DNA from 3 places in the Methylobacterium nodulans ORS 2060 genome. Region 3 is predicted to be linked to each of the others. Evidence: predicted binding sites of a transcription regulator. Region 3 holds the regulator's gene; each other region holds the start of a gene.
The links. The regulator PhoB, encoded in region 3, activates phosphate uptake and scavenging genes when phosphate is short. The targets are predictions, from matches to a motif close to TGTCATNNANCTGTCAT.
Positions count from the first base shown of each region.

Region 1 (7,098 bases), 2.5 Mb from region 3:
TTCCGCGCACGGCCGCACCGGAGGAATCCTGCATGATGATGCCCTTGACCCGGGGCCTTGCCGCCCTCGGCCTTCTCGTCCCGACGGCCGTCCTGGCCGCGCCGAAGGATCCGAGCGGCGTCTGGCTGACAGAGGACGGCCGGGCCCGGATCCGCATCGAGAAGTGCCTGACCCGAAATGACCGCATCTGCGGTTACGTCGTCTGGCTGAAGACCCCCCTCGACGACAAGGGCCAGCCCCGGGTGGACTTCAAGAACACCGACCCGAAGAAGCGCACCCGCCCCTCGCTCGGTCATCAGCTGATCATGGGGCTCAAGCCCAATGCCGAGAATCACTACGAGGGACAGATCTACAATTCCGAGGACGGCAAGTTCTATGACGTGTCGATCTGGGTGGACGAGCCGCGTGAGCTGAGCGTACGCGGCTGCCTGCTCGGCTTCCTGTGCGGCTCCCAGACCTGGACGCGTACCACCGACACGTTGCCCGGCCAGCTCACCGGGCCGACCAATGGGCCGGGCGGCCCCCGGCCCGATCCCGAATGGACCCCCAAGCCCCCGCCCGCACCGAAACCCGCCGCCACGGGAGTGTCGGGCGCCGCCGCGACGGCCCCGAGCGCTAAGAAGGAAGAGCCGGCCAAGCCCTGAGGCGGCTTCGGCGGCCCTTGTCCACAGCCGGCCGTTGCCGGATCCGGGTCCGTTGCGCAGGCGCGGACGGGCTCGTGAATGCTCTCGGAGGTTGCAATCCGCGCCGTGAATCCGCAGCAGGCGCGTGCCGGCACGCGCCCGGCCCCGTTCCGCTCCACACCCATGGCGGTCATGCATCGCAGAGGCTCATAAATATCTGTCAGACTGCGGTTTTGTTCCCGTTCCGGTGCCTCCGGCAGCGGCGCCGGCCTGCAATCTCCCCCGCCGCTTCGTCAATGGCCTGAAACGTTTCAGCAATCATGCCTGCATCAGGCGGCCGTAATCCTCAACAACTCTAATTTGGTTTGAGCAAGTCGTTCGGTCGTGCGCTCCGCTGCGCTGCGAGCGTCCCATATACAGGACCAACCGAATCGTTGATTGACCAACGCAGCTTTTTCCCGCACCTGGAAAGGAGTTTTCCGGCGGGATACGGACGATGACCAGCGACACCTCAGCGGTCCAGACTGATCTGATCAACCTCTCGGCCGACATCGTGTCGGCCTACGTGTCGAAGAATTCGGTGCCCTTGGGGGACCTCGCCGGACTGATCGAGTCGGTGCATTCCTCGCTGGTGAAGGTCGTGTCGCCGCCGCCGGCGGCACCGGAAAAGCCTGTGCCGCCGATCCCGATCAGGAAGACAGTGACGCCGGACGCCATCATCAGCCTGGAGGACGGCAAGCCCTACAAGTCGCTCAAGCGGCATCTCTCGGGGCGCGGCCTCACGCCCGACGAATACCGCCAGAAATGGGGCCTGCCGCCGGACTACCCGATGGTCGCGGCGAACTATGCGGCCCAGCGCTCCGAACTCGCCAAGAGCCTCGGCCTCGGCCAGATGCGGCGCGAGCGCGCGGCCGCGGCACGCCAAGCGGCGGCGAGCGCCGAGCCCAAGAAGCGTGGCCGTCCGCGCAAGTCCGTCTGACCAAGTCAGTCTCACGCGGCGGGGCGCCTCCGTCAGTCGCCCGCAAGCGCCACGAGCGAGAACAGGACGGCGATCAGCAGGTTGATGCCGACCAGCACAAGCAGCGCCACCATTGAAACGACCCCGGCTTCCGGTCCGACGATGAGAGCCGGGGTCTTGAGGAAAGCGTTGCATTGCTCGTCTGTCCACAGACGATGTCGTGCGGGGCCGCGCGGCCGCCGGGTCGTCGCGCGGTGAAGACCTGGCCGGTCTAGCCTTCGCCTGCCCGGGACAGGGTGTCGGGGGTGGCCTCCGGGAAGGCGGCGCGGCGGCTCGCGCTTAAGCCCGCAGGCCCCCTCGCGTGGGCGACCTCGATATTGGCATAGAACTGACGGGCGCTCTCGGCCCAGGTATAGCGCAGCGCCTCGGCCCGGCAGCGCTCCCGCGGCACGTCGAGCGCCGCGAGCGTCGCAGCCCTGAGATCCTGGTCGAGAACGCCGACGCCCCTGTCGCCCACCACGTCGAGCGGTCCGGTGACCGGATAGGCAGCAATCGGCAGCCCGCTGGCGAGGGCCTCCAACAGGACGATGCCGAAGGTGTCCGTGAGGCTCGGGAACACGAATACGTCCGCGGCGGCGTAGATCCGCGCCAGCGCCTGGCCGGTGAGCGTGCCGAGGAAGCGGGCCGCCGGATCCAGGGCTTCGAGCCGGGCCCGGTCCGGCCCGTCGCCGACGAGCACCTTCGTCCCGGGCAGGTCGAGGCTCAGGAAGGCCGCGACGTTCTTCTCCACCGCGAGGCGGCCGACGAACAGGAACAGGGGGCGCGGCAGCCCCTCCAGCGCCTTCGGCGCCGGCTCGTCGCGGGGATGGAACAGGTCGGTGTCGACTCCGCGGGTCCAGCGCATCAGGTTGCGGAAGCCGCGCCCGGCGAGGTCCCGTTCCAGCGAGGGGGTGCTCACCATCGTGCCGCTCGCCGCCCCGTGGAAGCGGCGCAGCCACGCGTAGCTCCAGGCGGGCGGCACCGGCATGCGGGCCGCGAGATATTCGGGAAAGCGCGTGTGGTAGCTCGTGGTGAAGGGCCGCCCCTCGGAGAGGCAGACCCGCCGGGTGGCGAGCCCGATCGGGCCCTCGGTGGCGATATGCACATGCGTGGGGGCGAGGTCCCGCCAGCGCGCGGCGATGCCCCGCGCGGTCACCAGCGAGAGACGGATCTCCCGGTAGCCGGGCAGGGGAACCGAGCGGAAGAGCTGGGGCGTGAGCAGCGTCGGCGTCACGCCGAGAGCGGGGCCGGCCTTGGCCATGTGCTCCAGCGAGCGCACCACGCCGTTCACCTGGGGATGCCACGCATCCGTCGCGATGAGGAGCTTCACGCCACCGCCCGCGTGCTGGAGGCCGCGCGCTCGGCCGCGGGGCGCGGGGCGGGGAGGGCGTCGGCGGGGACGAGCGGCTCGGGGAGGAGGGCGGAACGCGGCTCCGGCACGCGGGACGCCCGCTCGGCGAAGCGGATCACCTCCATGTGGCCGTCGTAATGCTCGACGATGGCCGTACAGGATTCGACCCAGTCGCCGGTATTGAGGTAGCGCAACCCGTCGATCTCGCGATTCGCGGCATGATGGATATGGCCGCAGATCACGCCGTCCGCGCCGACGCGCTTGGCCTCCGCCGCCAGCAGCTCCTCGAAGCGGCTGATGAAGTTGACAGCGTTCTTCACCTTCAGCTTGGCCCAGGCCGAGAGGGACCAGTAGGTCAGGCCGAGCCGGCGGCGCACCCAGTTGAGATGCGTGTTCACGAACAGGGCGGCCGTGTAGGCGCCGTCGCCGAGGAGGGCGAGCCACTTGGCGTGCCGCACCACGAGATCGAACTGGTCGCCGTGGATGACGAGGTAGTGCTTGCCGTCGGCACTCTCGTGCAGGATCTGGTCATGCACCTCGATGCCGCCGAAATTCAGGTCGAGGAAGTCGCGCAGGAACTCGTCGTGGTTGCCGGGCACGTAGACCAGGCGGGAGCCCTTGCGAACCTTGCGCAGCAGCTTCTGCACGACGTCGTTGTGGGCCTGCGGCCAGTACCAGCCCGACTTGAGCTTCCAGCCATCGACGATGTCGCCGACGAGATAGATCTCGTCTGCATCCACCTCGCGCAGGAAGTCCAGCAGCAGCTCCGCTTGACAGCCCTTCGTGCCGAGATGGATGTCGGACAGGAAGAGCGAGCGCACACGCAGCGCATCGGCGTTGTCGGCCACGTCCGTCTCCTCTCGGTCGTCGCCGGCCAGCCAAACCTCATTCGCGTATCACTTTGATGACGACGATCGTCCCGGGGCTGAATCGGGCCGGAATGACGCGGGACGGCCGCGATGCAGCCATCGTTGTGGTTCGATTAAGGACATCATGCGGATGATGCAGGTCTGGATATCGCCGCGACGGCTGGCTCGGCCGTTCGGGGTGTGATTTGAGATCGTCTCCTTCCTCGGCACGCGAATTCCATGGCAGCCCCCGTCGTTCTCCCCGAGCGCCCCGTGCCCGGGGATGCCGCTCGCCCGGTGTCCGGACATCCGGCCTCGTCCGGCCGGCCCTATCTCGGCATCGGGCTCAAGATGCTGTCGGCCCTCGCCTTCACGCTGATGTCGGCGGGCGTGAAGGGGCTGGCCGACCGCCAGTTCCCGACGGGCGAGATCGTGTTCTTCCGCTCCGCCTTCGCGATCCTGCCGCTGCTGATCTGGCTCGGCTGGCAGGGCGCCGTGATCGAGGCGGTGCGCACCTCCAACCTGCGCGGCCACATCCTGCGCAGCCTGATCGGGGCCTGTGGGATGTTCGCAGGATTCGCCGGGCTGTCCTTCCTGCCCCTCTCCGATTCGGTGGCGATCGGCTACGCCTCGCCGCTCCTCGTGGTGGTGCTCGCCGCGATCGTGCTGCGCGAGCGCGTCCAGGCCTATCGTTGGGCCGCGGTGGTGGTGGGATTCGTCGGCGTGCTGATCATGCTGGCGCCGCATCTCGAATTCGGGGCGGGCGGGGCCGCCGGGTCGATCGGTGCACTCTTCGCCTGCCTCGCGGCCGTGTGCACGGCGGCGGCGACGATCCAAGTGCGCCGGCTCACCATGACCGAGCGCACGGGCGCGATTGTCCTCTACTTCTTCCTGTTCACCTCGCTCCTCGGCCTCGCGACCCTGGCGCTGGGCTGGCGCCTGCCGACCCTCGGCGAGTTCGGCCTGTTCGTGCTGGTGGGCATTCTTGGCGGCATCGGGCAGATCCTGCTCACGGAAAGCTACCGCTACGGCGACGCCTCGCTGGTAGCGCCGTTCGAGTACACGACGATGCTGTGGTCCCTGCTCATCGGCTGGTTCGTGTTCGGGCAACTGCCCCAGCCGGCCGTGGCGCTGGGCGGGTGCATCGTGGCGGCGGCCGGCGTGTTCACGGTCTGGCGGGAGCGTCGCCTCGTCCTCGAACGCGCCCGCGAGGCCGCCGCCGGCGGCGCCCGGTCGGGCTAGAGCGCTTCCCGCCGAAGTGGAGGCCGGTTCGGCGCAAGGGAGCGCGAAAGTCAAAGACTGAAGAGCCGTGCCCGTTTCAACCGAAACGGCCACGGCTCTAGAGTTCGTCCAGGGCACGTGGGCACCGGTTCTCCGGCGCGTGGGGCCGGCGCATGTTGACGCCCGGCGCAGGCCGCGCTTACTCCCCGTGAGTCGGGTCGACCAGCCGCACCGGAGGAGATGCCGTCCGTGGATACCTGCCCCATCGTGCCGGTCGACCTGCGCCTCTATGGCATCCTCGATGTCGGCGTGAGCGGCGGGGACGGGGCGCAGCTTGCCCGGATGGCGCGCGACGCGGCGGCTGGGGGCTGCACGCTGCTGCAGTACCGCGAGAAGGCCGTGTCCAACGCACGCACGAGCCTGGAGCGGATCCGCGCCATCCACGCGGCGCTCGCGGGCACCGGCGTGCCCCTTCTCGTCAACGACCGGGTCGATCTCGCGCTCGCCGCTGGCGTCGAGGGCGTGCATCTCGGCCAGGAGGATCTGCACCCGGCCGATGCGCGGCGGCTGCTCGGACCGAAGGCCATCATCGGCCTGACGCTCAAGACGGGCGCGCAGGCGGACGAACTCTACCGGCTGCCCGTGAACTATGCCTGTATCGGCGGGGTCTTCGCGACGACGAGCAAGGTGAACCCGGATCCGCCCGTGGGGCTGGAGGGGCTGGCCCGCATCGTCTTCCGGGCCCGGCTCGCGCGCGGCGCCGCGCTGCCGGTCGGGGCAATCGCGGGGATCGACCGCAGCAATGCCGCGGCCGTGATCGGCGCGGGCGCGGACGGCATCGCGCTGGTCTCGGCCCTGTTCGGAGCCCCCGAGGTGGTGGAGGCGCGGGCGCGCGACCTGCGCGGCATCGTGGATGGAGCGCTCGCGGCCCGGGGCGCCGCATGACCCCGATCGCGGTCACGATCGCGGGCTCGGATTCGGGAGGCGGAGCGGGGATCCAGGCGGATCTCAAGACCTTCTCGGCGCTCGGGGTCTACGGGGCGAGCGTCGTCACGGCGCTGACGGCGCAGAACACCCTCGGCGTCCAGGGCATTCACGACGTACCGCCGGATTTCGTCGCGCGCCAGATGGCGAGCGTGTTCGACGATCTCGCGGTGGGGGCGGTGAAGATCGGCATGCTGTCGCAGGCGCCGGTGATCGCCGCGGTGGCGGAGGGGCTGGCGCGGCATGCTCCCGCGGTCCCGGTCGTCCTCGACCCGGTCATGGTGGCAACCAGCGGCGACCGCCTGCTCGCCGACAGCGCCGTCGCGGCTTTGCGCCTGCAGCTCATCCCGCGGGCCCAGCTCATCACCCCGAACCTGCCCGAGGCGGCCGTCCTGCTCGGCGAGGCCGTGGCGGCGGACGAGGAGGCGATGCTGGCCCAGGGGCGGCGGCTGCTGGCCCTCGGCCCCGGAGCGGTGCTGATGAAGGGCGGGCACGGCTCGGGAGCCGAGAGCACCGACCTGCTGGTCGGTCCCGGTGAGGCCGTGCTGCGGCTGACCGGCCCACGGCTGCCCACGCGCAACACGCACGGGACCGGCTGCACCCTCTCGGCGGCGATCGCCGCCGGCCTCGCCCGCGGGCTGTCCCTGCCGGAGGCGGCGGGGGCGGCCAAGGCCTATCTGTCCGCGGCGCTCGCAGCGGCCGACCGACTGAGCATCGGCCGCGGGCACGGGCCGGTGCATCACTTCCACGCCGCCTGGTAGACGCTCCGCCGTCGAAAACCCCGCGCCGGCCGCCATTCTCCCCTTGCCCTGGGGCGGCGATTGCGTTTGATGGAGCGTACGGTCGTTCGGAATGTGGAACGGCGGCACGAAGGCAAACGAGCAACCGATGGGTGTCGAGCGGGGACGTGAGCGGGCCAGGGATCTGATGACGGGCGCGCAGGTCCTGTCGGGTCAGCTCGGCAAGACCATCCAGCGCCTGCGCAAGGCCTACAACCTCTCGCTCTCGGAACTCGCCGAGCAATCAGGCGTGGCGAAGTCGATCATCAGCCAGATCGAGCGCAACGAGACCAAT
Region 1 covers NC_011894.1:5,049,524-5,056,621, reverse strand. The annotation lists gene MNOD_RS23485 (DUF2147 domain-containing protein) at 33-644, shown strand; gene MNOD_RS23480 (Ros/MucR family transcriptional regulator) at 1,120-1,602, shown strand; gene MNOD_RS23475 (glycosyltransferase family 4 protein) at 1,853-2,950, opposite strand; gene MNOD_RS23470 (UDP-2,3-diacylglucosamine diphosphatase) at 2,947-3,819, opposite strand; gene MNOD_RS23465 (DMT family transporter) at 4,060-5,061, shown strand; gene thiE (thiamine phosphate synthase) at 5,290-5,985, shown strand; gene thiD (bifunctional hydroxymethylpyrimidine kinase/phosphomethylpyrimidine kinase) at 5,982-6,785, shown strand; gene MNOD_RS23450 (helix-turn-helix domain-containing protein) at 6,913-7,098, shown strand, end outside.
Region 1: MNOD_RS23470 (UDP-2,3-diacylglucosamine diphosphatase) is a predicted target of PhoB. The motif match lies at 3,865-3,881, and genes of this name have one in related genera.

Region 2 (7,098 bases), 810 kb from region 3:
GGCATGAACCAGCGGGTGATGATCGCCATGGCGATCGCCTGCAACCCGAAGCTGCTGATCGCCGACGAGCCGACGACGGCGCTCGACGTCACCATCCAGGCCCAGATCCTCGACCTGCTGCTCACCCTGCAGCGGGAGCGCGGCATGGCCCTCGTGCTCATCACCCACAATATGGGCGTGGTGGCCGAGACGGCGCAGCGCGTGATCGTGATGTATGCGGGCCAGGTGATGGAGGAGCAGAAAGCCGCCGCGCTGTTCGCGGCGCCCCAGCACCCCTACACGGCGGCGCTCCTCGCGGCCCTGCCGGAGCGCAGCGAGGGCGGGCGGCTCGCCACGATTCCCGGCGTGGTGCCGGGGCTCTTCGATCGGCCTTCCGGCTGCCTGTTCAGCCCGCGCTGCACCGACGCGACCGAGCATTCGCGCCGGGTGCGCCCGGAGCTGCGCGCCTGCGGCGAGGGCAGGGTGCGCTGCCACTATCCGCTCGGCGACCCGCAGCGCACGGCGCGCATCGCAGAGGACGGGCGGGTCGGCGCCACCGAGGCGGTGACGTCGTGAGCGCGCCGGTCGTCGAGGCGAAGGATCTCCGTCAGGTCTACGAGATCCGCCGCGGGTTTTTTCGGGCACCGGCCCGGCTCCAGGCCGTGGGCGGCGTCTCCTTCGCGGTGCAGCCCGGGCGGACGCTCGCCGTCGTCGGCGAATCCGGCTGCGGCAAGTCCACCCTGGCCCGCATGGTGACGCTGATCGAGCCGCCGACCGCCGGCTCCCTCACTCTCGACGGGATCGACGCCGTCGATCCGCCGCGTGCCGATTGGCGGCGGCTGCGGCGCATGGTGCAGCTCGTGTTCCAGAACCCTTATGGCTCCCTCAACCCGCGCCGGAAGGTCGGCGCCATCCTGGAGGAGCCGCTCGCCATCAACACCGACCTGGCGCGGCCCGAGCGCACCGCGCGGGCCCGCGCCATGCTCGCCAAGGTCGGCCTGCGGCCCGAGCATTACGACCGCTACCCGCACATGTTCTCCGGCGGCCAGCGCCAGCGCATCGCCATCGCCCGCGCGCTGATGCTGAGCCCGAAGCTCGTGGTGGCGGACGAGCCGGTCTCGGCCCTCGACGTGTCGATCCAGGCGCAGGTGCTCAACCTGCTGGCCGATCTGCAGCAGGAGCTCGGCCTCGCCTACCTGTTCATCTCGCACGATCTCGGCGTCGTCCGGCACATCGCCCACGACGTGCTGGTGATGTATCTCGGCCTCGTCATGGAGCAGGGCGAGAAGGGGCGGATCTACGCCGCCCCGCTCCACCCCTATACCCAGGCGCTTCTCGGGGCGACGCCCGGCCTCACGGGGGCGAAGCGCAAGCGGATGGTACTCGGTGGCGACCTGCCCTCGCCCCTCTCGCCGCCGAAGGGCTGCGTCTTCTCGACCCGCTGCCCCTATGCGACCGATCTCTGCCGCGCCGAGCGTCCTGCGCTGCGCCCGCTCGACGGCCGGCTCGTCGCCTGCCACTACGCCGAGACCTTCCTGGCCGAAGCGCCCGCCGCGGCCTGATTCCGCGCTGTCGCTTCTGCGAGTGCATTCCAAGAGACTTCATACGGCGTCCGGCCGAGACGAGTGCGCGCAAGAAACCCCTCTCCCGTGCGGGAGAGGGGCAGGGGTGAGGGTCCCGGACCCTTCAGAATAAAGCCGAGACGGTGGTGCTGGCAGCGGCCCGGTTCAGTCGTCTTGCTGAACCACCTGGGCCCTCACGTGGGATCTTCGATCCCCATACCCCTCTCCCGCACGGGAGAGGGGATCCCGCGCCCTCTTGTCTCCGAACAGATCAGCCGGACACCGTATCATGCCATCTCCGGAGGCTCGCTGCGCCAGCTTCGTGCGCCGTCGAAGAAGGCCCGGACCAGCGGCTGGTTGCGCCGCTCGGCGAGCGTGATGGCATATTCGTCGATGCCGATCCGGGCATCGACGATCGGCACGAAGGCGAGGCGGGAATCGTGGCCGAATTCCCGGTCGGCGACCACCCCGCAGCCGAGCCCGCCGGCGACCGCCTCGCGGATGCCGTCGCGCGTCGAGATTTCCAGGACCGGGCCGGTCTCGACGCCGTGCTCGGCGAGATTGGCCTCCAGCACCGCCCGGGTGCGCGAGCCGCGCTCGCGCAGGACGAGAGCGAGGCCGGCGAGATCGCGCATCGCGATGCGCCGCCCGGCGAGCGGATGGCTGCGCGACACGCACAGGCCGATCTTCATCGACATCAGATAGACGCCGTGGAGCTGATCGGTGTCCGGCCGGGTCGCCGTCACCCCGACATCGGCCCGGAAGTTCTGCACCTGTTCGACAACGCGGTCGGAATTGTCGATCACGAGCGAGAAGGTGAGCTGCGGCCGGCTCCGCTTCAGCGCCTGGAGAATGGCGAGCGGCACGATCGGCCCGTCGCCGGCGACGCGCAGATGGCCGGCCTCGCCGTCGCGCGGGGCGCGGCGCAGGAAGCGCTGGGCTTCCGCCTCGGCCTCGAACAGGCGGGTGGTGATCGCGAACAGCTCCCGGCCGTTCTCGCTGAGCACGGCGCCGCGCGGCTTGCGGTCGAAGAGATGGAGACCCGAGGCCGCTTCCAGCTCGCGGACCTGACCGGAGAGCCCTGACTGGCTCACCGAGGCCTGGCGGGCCGCTTGGGTGAAGCCTCCGGCGCTGGCGACGAGGTGGAAGGCCCGGAGTTTGCTGATCGACATGCCCTCTCGCCCGCTCCCCGGTGACGGACCGTACCGGCGGCACGGTCAAGTCACGCCGACGCCTGGGCACCCGGCAGGCGCAAACCCTGCGGGCCGGGGGCATGCGGCCCCGATTCGTCGAGGCTCGCCGGCTGCCGTAGTGCCGCTACGAGCTTGTCGAACCTCCCTCGGCCTTGGACCGAATGCCGTCCGGCAGAGCGCGCCCGATTCTCATCCGATGCTCTAGGGCGCGGAGCGTAACACCTTGATGACATCGGCGCCCGCCCCGGAAACATCCTGCGGGGCGATGTGCACCATCGAAAATCGTTATGGCTGAGGAGCCGAGTTCTCGGCGAACTGTCACAGAGACGAAGAGCGCCGTTGCTAGCGGTCGCCGCAACCGAGGCCGCCCGGCCTCCATCGGCCAGCGGATGCGAAGAGGCGCGATCATGTCCACGACCACCCCGGCGAATGCAGTCGAAGCATCGACCGACTGGATGCTCGGCATCGTCAAGGCTGCGCCGAACCAGACCCTGCGGGTCGCTCCCGGCGGCACGGGCACGGCGAGCGCCTATACGCTGGTCTACGACGTCTATGTTCCCGCGGCGAATGCGGGCGGCTGGCTGCCCTTCCTGCAGACGGACTCGGCCAACAGCAACGACGGCGACCTCTTCGGCAAGATCGAGGCCGGCAGCTACGGCATCGGCATCGGCGGCGACTACAAGGGTTCGGCCAAGCTCGATGCCTGGAACCGCATCGCCTTCACGGTCGAGACCCAGAATGGCGAGGTGGCGATCGGCAAGTACATCAACGGCGAGTTGGTCGGCAGCCAGACCTCGACCAGCACCGATCGCTACGCCATCGACAGGAGCAAGGGCTTCCTGATCTTCTCCGACGAGGACGGCGAGACCTCCGCGGGCTACCTCGGCAGCTTCCTGTTTGCCGACCGGGCGCTGAGCACCGATGAGGTCAAGGCGCTCGGCGGAGCGTCGAAGGAGGGCGTGTCGAAGGCGGCCATTGCGGGCGCCAGCCAGTTCGATTTCACCGACGGCACGCTCAACGCCACCTTCGGCACGGCGACCCTGCAGGCGACCGGGCTCACACCGACATTCGGCACCCCGGCAACGCTCGGCATTCCGGCCATGCCGGACGCGAGCGAGGTGCTGACGCCCGGCCGGGCCAACGACTTCCTGGTGATCGCCCATCGCGGCGCGCAGGCCTACCGCCCCGAACATACGCTCGAAGCCTACAAGCTCGCGATCGACATGGGCGCGGATTTCATCGAGCCCGATCTGGTCTCGACCAAGGATGGCGTGCTGGTCGCCCGCCACGATCCCTGGCTCGCCTCCGTGAAGCTCGATGCGGCCGGCACTATCGCGCGTGACGCGAATGGCAAGCCGATCGTCACGAGCCAGACGACCAATGTCGCCGACATCGCGAAATTCGCCGACAAGCTGACGGTCAAGGACTATGCCGGCGGCAAGGTCGCGGGCTGGTTCGTCAGCGACTTCACGCTCGCCGAGATCAAGGAACTGCGCGCGCGCGAGGACCAGCCCCAGCTCCGCCCGGGCTCGGCGAGCTATGACAATCAGTTCCAGATCCCGACGCTGGCCGAGATCATCGCCCTCGTGAAGCAGACCGAGGCCGATACGGGGCTGACGATCGGCATCTATCCCGAGACCAAGGACCCGACGTTCCACAAGATTCAAGGTCTCGATACCAGCAAGATGCTGATCGACGCATTGAAGGAGGCAGGTTTTATCGATCCGAGCCGTGTTTTCATCCAGTCCTTCGAATTCGCCAATCTGATCGAGCTCAAGACGAAAATCATGCCGGCCGCCGGCGTGAATCTCCCGCTCGTGCAATTGGTTTATTTCCAAGCCCCCTATGTTCCTGACGATGTCGCCTACAATTTCTCCGGCGCGCCCGGTGCCGATCCTTCGGTCTATAATGTGCTGGGTCTCAACCTCTCGGCGACGTCCACCTATGAGGCTTTCACGACCCCGCAAGCTCTGAAGACGATCGCCAACCTCTATGCATCGGGCCTCGGCCCCGACATGCCCTTCGTCATCGACGCTGCAACCGGTGCGCCCAAGCAGCTTCTCCTCGATGTCCATGCGGCCGGTCTGAAGGTGCATCCCTACACGCACCGCGACGATGCCTTCGGCGCCAATTCGAAGAGCTTCATCGACGCCCTGACGAAGGCCGGCGTGGACGGCGTCTTCACGGACAATACGGATACGGTGGTCAACGCGGTCCTCGCCGCGCAGCCGGTTCAGGACGCGGCCGGCACCTTCACGGGCGTGCCCTCGCTTGGCGGCGATCCCGGCGTGCTCCATGTCCCGGCCCCGGCGAAGAAGACCGACGGCTTCGTGTTCGATCCGGCCATCGACGGCACGGCCACGACCTACACCATGATCTTCGACGTGCTGGTCAAGACGGGTGATTTCGCGGGCGACTGGAACGCGCTGTTCCAGACCAACCTGACCAATGGCGACGACGCCAAGTTCTTCATGAAGAAGGACGGTGCGACCTTCGGCATCGGCAAGGGCGATTATCACGGCAGCGCCACCCTCGACACATGGCACCGCATCGCCGTGACGCTGACCGCCAATGGCGACGGCACCTCGACCATGCGCAAATACATCGACGGGGTCGAGGTCGGCAGCTCAGCCTATGCGACGGCGGATTACACCATCGACGACAAGGGCGTGCTCCTGTTTGCCGATAACGACGGCGAGGGCGTGCCCTCGCACCTCAACAGCTTCTACTTCACCGACCGGGCGATGACCGGCGACGAGATCAAGGCGCTCGGCGGGTCGAAGGTCGGCGGCGTGCTCGCGGCCGCGCCCGCGCAGGGCCGTGCCACCCAGTTCGACTTCGCCAACGGAACCCTGGCGGCCAGTTTCGGCAGCGGGACGATGGCGGCAGCCGCCACCGTGGTGCCGCCGGAGCCGGCCGCCGACAAGCAGGCCGTCGTCTTCGGCACGCCGGAATCGCTCGGCCTGCCGGCGCTTCCCGGCGGGCAGGACGGCGTCATCAGCGCGCCGAGCTTCGATCCCGACCACGGGCTCGAATTGAAGCCGGGCTTCGCCCCGAAGAACGGCAGCGCCACCTTCGACACCTACACAATCGTCTATGATCTCTATCTGCCGAAGCAGACCGGCCTCGGCTCGATCTTCCAGAGCGATCTCAGCAGCCGCAGCGACGGCGATCTCTGGCTCGGCTTCAGGGACGACCAAGCCGTCCTCGGCACCGACAGCCAGGATGAGGGCAGGATCACCCTCGATGCCTGGCATCGCCTGGCCTTCTCTATCGAGCGGATCAGCAGCGACTCCTTCACCCTGAAGAAATATGTCGATGGCGTAAAAATCGGCCAGCAGACCGTCAAGAACGACTTCGTCATCGGCGACAAGGGCTTCCTGCTGTTTGCCGATGACAGCAACGAAACGCCGAAATTCTCACTGTCCTCCGTCGCCTTCATGGAGAAGACCCTGAGCGAGAGCGAGGTCGCGGCTCTCGGCGGCGCGAGTGCCGGCGGTCCGTTCACCGCGCCCATCGCCGGGGTGAACGGCGTCCAGTTCGACTTCAGCAAGGGCGAATTCAGCCCGAGCTTCGGCAGCGGCACCCTGACCGCGCGCGCGCCCGGCGTGGTGGAGCCGCCGCCGCCCGCCAGCGTGCGGGTGGGCGCCCCCATCAAGGACATGCTGGTCACGCCCACGGCCGCGAACACGGTCATCGACCTCGCCGGCGTCTTCGCCGGCAACAATCTCACCTACAAGGTCGAGACCGCCGAAGGCCGGGTGGTCAACGCTTCGGTCGCGGACGGCAAGCTGACGCTCGACTTCGGCGGCCTCGGCCATTCGGATGTGCGGGTGACGGCGACGGATGCCGCCGGCAATACCGCCGCCGATGCCTTCCGCGTTCGTGTCGCCGGTCCGAACGCCTATACGATCGCGGTGCTGCCCGACACGCAGGACTATACCGACCAGAACACCGCCAACGGCCCGCCCGAAACCTTCTACCGCATGACGGAATGGCTGGCCGCCCATAAGGATGCGCGCAAGATCCAGTTCGTCGCGCATGTCGGTGACGTCACGCAGAACAATCTGCCGACCGAATGGGTCGTCGCCGAAAAGGCCATGCGCACGCTCGACGGCAAGATCCCCTATTCGCTGCTGCCGGGTAATCACGACCAGGCGAATGGCGGCACGGCGGCCAATCACTCATCGGTCAATCTCGACACGCTGTTCTCGCCGGAGAAGCAGGCGGCGACCAACCCCAATACCTTCCGCGGTGTCTACGACCAGGAGCCGACCTCCAGCCGCAACAATTACCACACCTTCACCGCGCCGGACGGCACCAAGTGGCTGATCCTGTCGATGGAGTTCGGCCCGCGCGATGAC
Region 2 covers NC_011894.1:543,647-550,744, reverse strand. The annotation lists gene MNOD_RS02400 (ABC transporter ATP-binding protein) at 1-555, shown strand, start outside; gene MNOD_RS02395 (peptide ABC transporter ATP-binding protein) at 552-1,541, shown strand; gene MNOD_RS02390 (LysR family transcriptional regulator) at 1,829-2,713, opposite strand; gene MNOD_RS42560 (glycerophosphodiester phosphodiesterase family protein) at 3,142-7,098, shown strand, end outside.
Region 2: MNOD_RS42560 (glycerophosphodiester phosphodiesterase family protein) is a predicted target of PhoB. The motif match lies at 2,950-2,966, and genes of this name have one in related genera.

Region 3 (7,098 bases):
CTCGACTACGTGCCGCTGCCCGACAATGTCGTCGGCCTCGTCCAGGAGGAGTGGAAGAAGGTCACCGGCAAGGACGGCAAGCCCGTCTTGGGGCTGTGATCCGGCTTCCCCGATCATGACCGGCGCGGATCCCCTCTCCCCAAGCGGGTGAGGAGATCCTCCTGTTCAGACCGATCCCCATCACCCACTCGCGTCGCTCTGCCCGGCACGCTAAGGCGGTCCAGTTTAGGGAAATCCGGATGGTCGCGTTGTCCGAACACGCCGCTCTCGCCTCCGACCCGAAGGCCGCGCGCAGAGCGCCGAGCCCTGTGGCGGACCGCCTCTTCCAGGCCGCTTCGCTCGGCTCGGCGCTCCTGGTGCTGCTGGTTCTCGCGGGCATCCTCGGCTCGATCGTCTATGGCGGATGGCCGGCCTTCCAGACCTTCGGGCCGGGCTTCATCACCTCGAGCGCCTGGAATGTCGGGCGCGAGGAGTTCGGCGCGCTCGTCGCCATCATCGGCACCCTCGTCTCCGCGCTGCTCGCCCTGCTGATCGGCGTGCCGATCTCGCTCGGCATCGCGATCTACCTCACGCAGCTCTGCCCCGGCTGGGCGCGCAAGCCGGTGGCGATGACGATCGAGCTCCTCGCCTCGGTGCCGAGCATCATCTACGGCATGTGGGGCCTGTTCGTCTTCGCGCCGCTCTTCGCCCGCTTCGTGCAGGTGCCGGTCTCGAACCTCGTCGAGGGCCTGCCCATCGTCGGCACGCTGCTCTACGCGCAGGTGCCCTCCGGCGTCGGCGTGCTCACCGCCGGCATCATCCTCGCCATCATGATCGTGCCCTTCGTGGCCTCGATCACCCGCGACATGCTCGACCAGATCCCGACCGTGCTGCGCGAGAGCGCCTACGGCATCGGCTGCACCACCTGGGAGGTGGTGCGCCACGTGCTGATCCCGCAGGCCTCGGTCTCGATCATCGGCGCCATCATGCTGGGCCTCGGCCGCGCCCTCGGCGAGACCATGGCGGTGACCTTCGTGATCGGCAACGCCAACCGGCTCTCGGCCTCGATCTTCGACCCGGGCTCGACCATCGCCTCGCGCATCGCCAACGAGTTCAACGAGGCCGACGGGATGCAGCTCCATGCGTTGCTCGCGCTCGGCTGCATCCTGTTCGTCATCACCTTCATCGTGCTCATCGTCGCCCGGCTGCTCGTGCGCCGCGTGAAGGTGTCCTGATCCCCCGCGACGGAGCCCCTCCCATGGACGCCCGGACCACCCTCGCCCCGGCAGGCCGAAGCTCGGCAGGTGAAGCTCCTGCAGGCCACGGCGCCGCCCCGGCCGTGCAGGCCTGGGGCCGCGTGCGCGCCGGCCGGCGCACCGCCGACCGCCTGCTGGTCGTGCTGTGCACGGTCGCGACGGTGCTCGGGGCCATCGTGCTCGGCTCGATCCTGGTCATGCTGATCGTCGAGGGCCTGCGCGGCTTCTCGCCGGCCCTGTTCACCGAGGTGACGCCGGGTCCCGGCTCGCAGGGCGGCGGCATCGCCAACGCCATCCTGGGCAGCCTGATCATGACGCTGATCGGCATCGTCGTGGCGACGCCGATCGGGGTGCTGGCCGGGACCTACCTCGCCGAGTACGGCCGGACCTCGAAGCTCGCCGACCTGATCCGCTTCCTCAACGACATCCTGCTCTCCGCCCCCTCGATCCTGATCGGCCTCTTCGTCTACACGGTGATGGTCCGCACCATGGGCGGCTATTCGGGCTGGGCCGGGGGCGTGGCGCTCGCCATCATCGCGACGCCGGTGATCGTGCGCACCACCGAGGACATGCTGCGCCTCGTGCCGAGCAGCCTGCGCGAGGCCGGGGCGGCGCTCGGCGCGCCTGCGTCGATCGTGATCCGGGCCGTGAGCTGGAAGGCCGCGCAGGCCGGCATCGTCACCGGCATCCTGCTCGCGCTCGCCCGCATCGCCGGCGAGACCGCGCCGCTCCTCTTCACCGCGCTCAACAACAATTCCTGGTTCAGCGCCAACCTGATGGGCGGCATCGCCAACCTGCCGGTGATGATCTACCAGTTCGCCCTCTCGCCCTACGAGAACTGGCGCCAGCTCGCCTGGGCCGGGGCGCTCCTCATCACCATCACCATCCTGGGCCTGTCGATCGTGGCCCGCGTCTTCCTGCAAGGCGGCAAGAGCCGCTGATCCCGCCGCCGAGCTTCCGGAGAACCCCGATGAGCGCCCCTGCCACCGCCGCTCCGATCGTCGGACCGAGCTCCGCCGATGAATCCGCGCCGATCCGCATCGCCGTCAAGAACCTGAACTTCTACTACAACACCTTCCACGGCCTGAAGAACATCAATCTCAACTTCCATGACCGGCAGGTCACCGCCCTGATCGGCCCGTCCGGCTGCGGCAAGTCCACCCTGCTGCGCACCTTCAACCGGATCTACAGCCTCTATCCGGAGCAGCGCGCGGATGGAGAGATCCTGCTCGACGGGCGCAACATCCTCGACTCGTCGATCGACCTCAACGAGCTGCGCGCCCGCGTCGGCATGGTGTTCCAGAAGCCGACGCCCTTCCCGATGTCGATCTACGACAACATCGCCTTCGGCATCCGGCTCTACGAGCGCCTGAGCAGGGCCGACCTCGACACCCGCGTCGAGGAGGCCCTGCGCAAGGCGGCGCTCTGGGACGAGGTGAAGGACAAGCTCAAGCAATCCGGCATGGGCCTGTCCGGCGGCCAGCAGCAGCGCCTCTGCATCGCCCGCACGGTGGCCCAGCGCCCCGAGGTGATCCTGTTCGACGAGCCGACCTCGGCGCTCGACCCGATCTCGACCGGGCGCATCGAGGAGCTGATCGAGCAGCTGCGCGGCGAGTTCACCATCGCCATCGTCACCCACAACATGCAGCAGGCGGCCCGCATCTCGCAGTTCACCGCCTTCATGTATCTGGGGGAGCTGATCGAGTTCGGGCCGACCAACCGGCTGTTCATGAACCCGGCCAAGCGCCAGACTCAGGACTACATCACCGGCCGGTTCGGTTGATCGACCGCCAATTCCGCCTCCGGTCCGGTCGGAGGCGGAATCCGGGCTCCGACCGTGCCGCATGGCCTGCGGTGAACCGGCACACGCCATCGGACAATGCTCTTGCGAACGGGGACAGCGCCATGTCGGACCATATCGTCAGTTCCTACGACACGGACCTGCAGAACCTGCGCCGCAGCATCGCCGAGATGGGCGGGATCGGCGAGAAGATGATGGCGGATGCCGCCAACGCCCTGGTGCGGCGCGACGCGACCCTCGCCCAGTCCGTCATCGCCGCGGATTCCCGGCTCGACGGGCTCCAGCGCGAGATCGAGGAGCGGGCGATCCTGCTCATCGCCAAGCGCCAGCCGATGGCCGTCGACCTGCGCGAGACCATCTCGGCCATCCGGGTCTCGGGCGATCTCGAGCGGATCGGCGACCTCGCCAAGAACATCGCCAAGCGGGTCGTAGCGATCAGCGACCAGCCCCAGCCGCAGAAGGTCGTGGTCGGCGTGCAGCACATGAGCGAGCTCGTGCAGGAGCAGCTCAAGGACGTGCTCGACGCCTATGCCACGCAGGACGTGACCGTCGCCCTCGATGTCTGGGCGCGCGACGGCGGCATCGACGCCCTCTACACCTCACTGTTCCGCGAGCTCCTGACCTACATGATGGAGGACCCGCGCAACATCAGCTTCTGCACGCATCTCCTGTTCTGCGCCAAGAACGTCGAGCGGATCGGCGACCACACCACCAATATCGCCGAGACAATCCACTACCTCGTCACCGGCGAGACGCTGCCGACGGACCGGCCGAAGAACGATCGGTCGAGCTTCGCCACGGTGGCGCCGCAGCCGGAGGCGTGACCCTGTCGGAGTTCCAGCGTTCTGCATGAGTACGAGGATCCTGATCGTCGAGGACGAGGAGCCGCTGACGCTCCTCCTTCGCTACAACCTCGAGGCCGAGGGCTTCGAGGTCGATGCCGTCGCCCGCGGCGACGAGGCCGATATCCGGCTGCGCGAGCAGATCCCGGATCTCGTCCTCCTCGACTGGATGGTGCCGGGCCTGTCCGGGATCGAACTCTGCCGCCGCATCCGGGCGCGCCGGGAGACGGAGCGGCTGCCGATCATCATGCTGACCGCGCGGGGCGAGGAGGGCGACCGGGTGCGCGGGCTCGCGACGGGAGCCGACGATTACATCGTCAAGCCCTTCTCGGTGCCGGAACTGCTGGCGCGGGTGCGGGCGCTCCTGCGCCGCGCGAAGCCGGCCCACGTGGCGCACCTCCTGGTCGCGGGCGATATCGAGCTCGACCGGGTGAGCCATCGCGTCAGGCGCGAGGGCCGCGAGCTCCATCTCGGCCCGACGGAGTTCAAGCTGCTCGAGTTCCTGATGCAGAGCCCCGGCCGGGTCTTCTCCCGGGAGCAGCTCCTCGATGGCGTCTGGGGCCACGACGTCTATATCGACGAGCGCACCGTCGACGTGCATATCGGCCGCTTGCGCAAGGCCATCAACCGGCCGCGCCGTCCCGACCCGATCCGCACCGTGAGGGGATCGGGCTATTCGTTCGACGAGATGTTCGCCAACGGCACGGCCTGAGCCGTCACCGCCGAGCCGAGCACAGGAAGGCCGCTCCCCACGGGAGAGGGGCGTTCCTACGCACGGCCCGTTCCGCCGCGACAGTCACCTTGAGCCGGCATCCGGTCACGATGGGCCGGCTGCCGATCCGGGTTCCTGATCGGCCACCTTGCCGATGAAGTGGATGCCGCTTCGTCGAACTAGGCTCTACCGGAAGCCCACGACCCGTCTGTCGCTGCGCTTGCGCTCGGCGGCAGGCTGGTAGGCGATGCGGGCGTGGTGCATGCAGTAGGGCAAGCCCGTGATCGAGCGGGCGCCGCAGAAGCGGAAATCCGGCGAGGACGGATCGCCCATCGGCCAGCGGCACATGAACTCGCGCAGTTCCATGATGGTCACGCGCTCCGACAGCGGCAGGGCGACCTCGGCCGGCGCGATGCTCTCCGGCCGCACCAGCGCGAGAGGCGCGGGCGCCGGCGCCACCACGGTCGGCATCGGCGCGGGGCTCGGGCCGCGCGCCTCCTCGCTCGCCGCTCGCCGGGGTTGAGCCGGCGCGGGCGCCGCCCCGTTCGACCTCAGCACGCGCCCGGCAAGACCGAGCCTGTGCACCTTTCCGATCACCGCATTGCGCGACACGCCCCCGATCTCGGCGGCAATCTGGCTCGCGCTGCGTCCTTCCCCCCAGAGCCGCTTGAGGAGTTCGACCCGTTCCTTCGTCCAGCTCGGGCCCGCATCCGTCATCGCCGCCTCCGACTTCCCCCACACACCAGAGGTCGAGACGCACGCAACCGCCTGCGCCCGGCCATGTGGCCGCACGTCCAACCCCTTCGATCCTGCTGGTGATCGCCGCTTCGTGACAGCGCCTGCGACGGGGGTGAACCTACAGGAGCGGCCGTTCCCCGCGCAAGAGTCCCCGGCCGCAGCGAGGCCCTTTTCCCCGCATCGGTCGGGGCGGAGCGCACCGCTGCGATGGGGGCGCCAAGCGACGGCCCGGCCGGGCGAACGGGCCCCGAGGCTCGCCGAAATCCACATGTCCTCAACAGCTTGTTGTGGATCACATTGGGCCCGCGACGCGCGGCGGCTCCCCCTCCGAGAGGCCGGACGGCGCTGCCGTCCGGCCCGCCGCGAGCCTGCGGCGGGAGCAATCGGCACCGCGCGCGGGACAAGCGTGGCAGACAAGTCACGGTGGCGGCCGTCCGAGAGGCCACGTTGCCCGCGCGGCGGGCTGCACCTATGGTTCGAGCCCGGCGCCGCACGCGCCCGACACGGGAAACTCCATGCGGATCGTCCTCGCGTCCCTGCTTCCGCTCCTCGTGCTCCTCCCCTCCGGCCTCGCCGCCGAGCCGGCGCCCGGCATCCGCCTCGCGCCGCACCGCGCCGTCTACGACCTCTCGCTGATGCGCAGCGGCGGCGCCCGCTCGGTCGAGAGCGCCCGCGGGCGCATCGTGTTCGATTTCTCCGGCGACCCCTGCAAGGGCTGGGCGCTGCAATACCGGCAGGTGACGGTGCTGGAGAGTTCCGAGAGCGGCACGCGCACCTCGGACCTGCGCAACAACACCTTCGAGAGCGGCGACGGCCGCGCCTTCCATTTCCGCACCCAGTCGGACCTCAACGGCAGCCAGCAGCCCGCCATCGACGGCGATGCGGAGCGCGACGAGAAGGGGCTCGCGGTCACGATCAAGCAGCCGCAGAAGACGCGCGTCACGGTGCCGGGCGAGGTGCTGTTTCCGGCAGCCCACATGCGCCGGCTGATCGAGGCCGCCCAGGCGGGCGAGCGGACCGTGTCCGTGAAGGTCTTCGACGGCTCGGATGACGGCCGCAAGGTCTACGACACGCTCGCGGTGATCGGCCCCCGCCGGACGGTTCCGGCGAGCGCGGAGGCCAAGGATGCGGCGCCCAGGGCCGAAGCCCCGCTTCAGGAGGGCGCGCTGGCGGCGATGCCGCGCTGGCCCGTCACCTTGAGCTACTTCTCCACCGGGGAGGGCGAGCGCACGCCGATCTACGTGCTCTCCTTCGACCTCTACGAGAATGGCGTCAGCGGCGCCCTGCGGCTCGACTACGGCGACTTCACCCTGAAGGGCGATCTCTCCCGGATCGATCTCGGCCCCGAGAGCAAGGATTGCCGCCTCTGAGCGGCCCTATCGTTTCGGGTCCTTGGTCGGATCCTTGGCCGATGGCCTGAAGGCGAGGCCGCGCTGGACCGCCGCCGTACCGAAACGGGCGCGCAGCTTTTCCACGGCCGCGGCCCGGCTCGCCTCGCGCCGGGCGCTCTGATCGGCGAGATCGCCCCGGTCGGCGTGGATCGCCGCGCAGAGGTCGCCCGCCCCGATTCCGATCAGGCGATAGGCCGTGCCGTCGCAGGCCTCGCGCAGCATCGCCTCGGCCGGACGGAAGAGACGCTCGGCGAGCTGCGTCGGCGGCAGGCCGGAACGGCTGCGGGTGCGCAGGCGGAAGCCCGCGTCCTTCAGCTTGAGGGTCACGCTGCCGGCGGCGAGCTCCGCCCGCACCAGCCGGCGCGCCACCGTCTCGCAC
Region 3 covers NC_011894.1:7,508,608-7,515,705, reverse strand. The annotation lists gene pstS (phosphate ABC transporter substrate-binding protein PstS) at 1-99, shown strand, start outside; gene pstC (phosphate ABC transporter permease subunit PstC) at 240-1,214, shown strand; gene pstA (phosphate ABC transporter permease PstA) at 1,238-2,176, shown strand; gene pstB (phosphate ABC transporter ATP-binding protein PstB) at 2,206-3,018, shown strand; gene phoU (phosphate signaling complex protein PhoU) at 3,141-3,860, shown strand; gene phoB (phosphate regulon transcriptional regulator PhoB) at 3,886-4,590, shown strand; gene MNOD_RS35135 (GcrA family cell cycle regulator) at 4,777-5,307, opposite strand; gene MNOD_RS35130 (cell envelope integrity EipB family protein) at 5,844-6,698, shown strand; gene MNOD_RS35125 (DNA polymerase IV) at 6,705-7,098, opposite strand, start outside.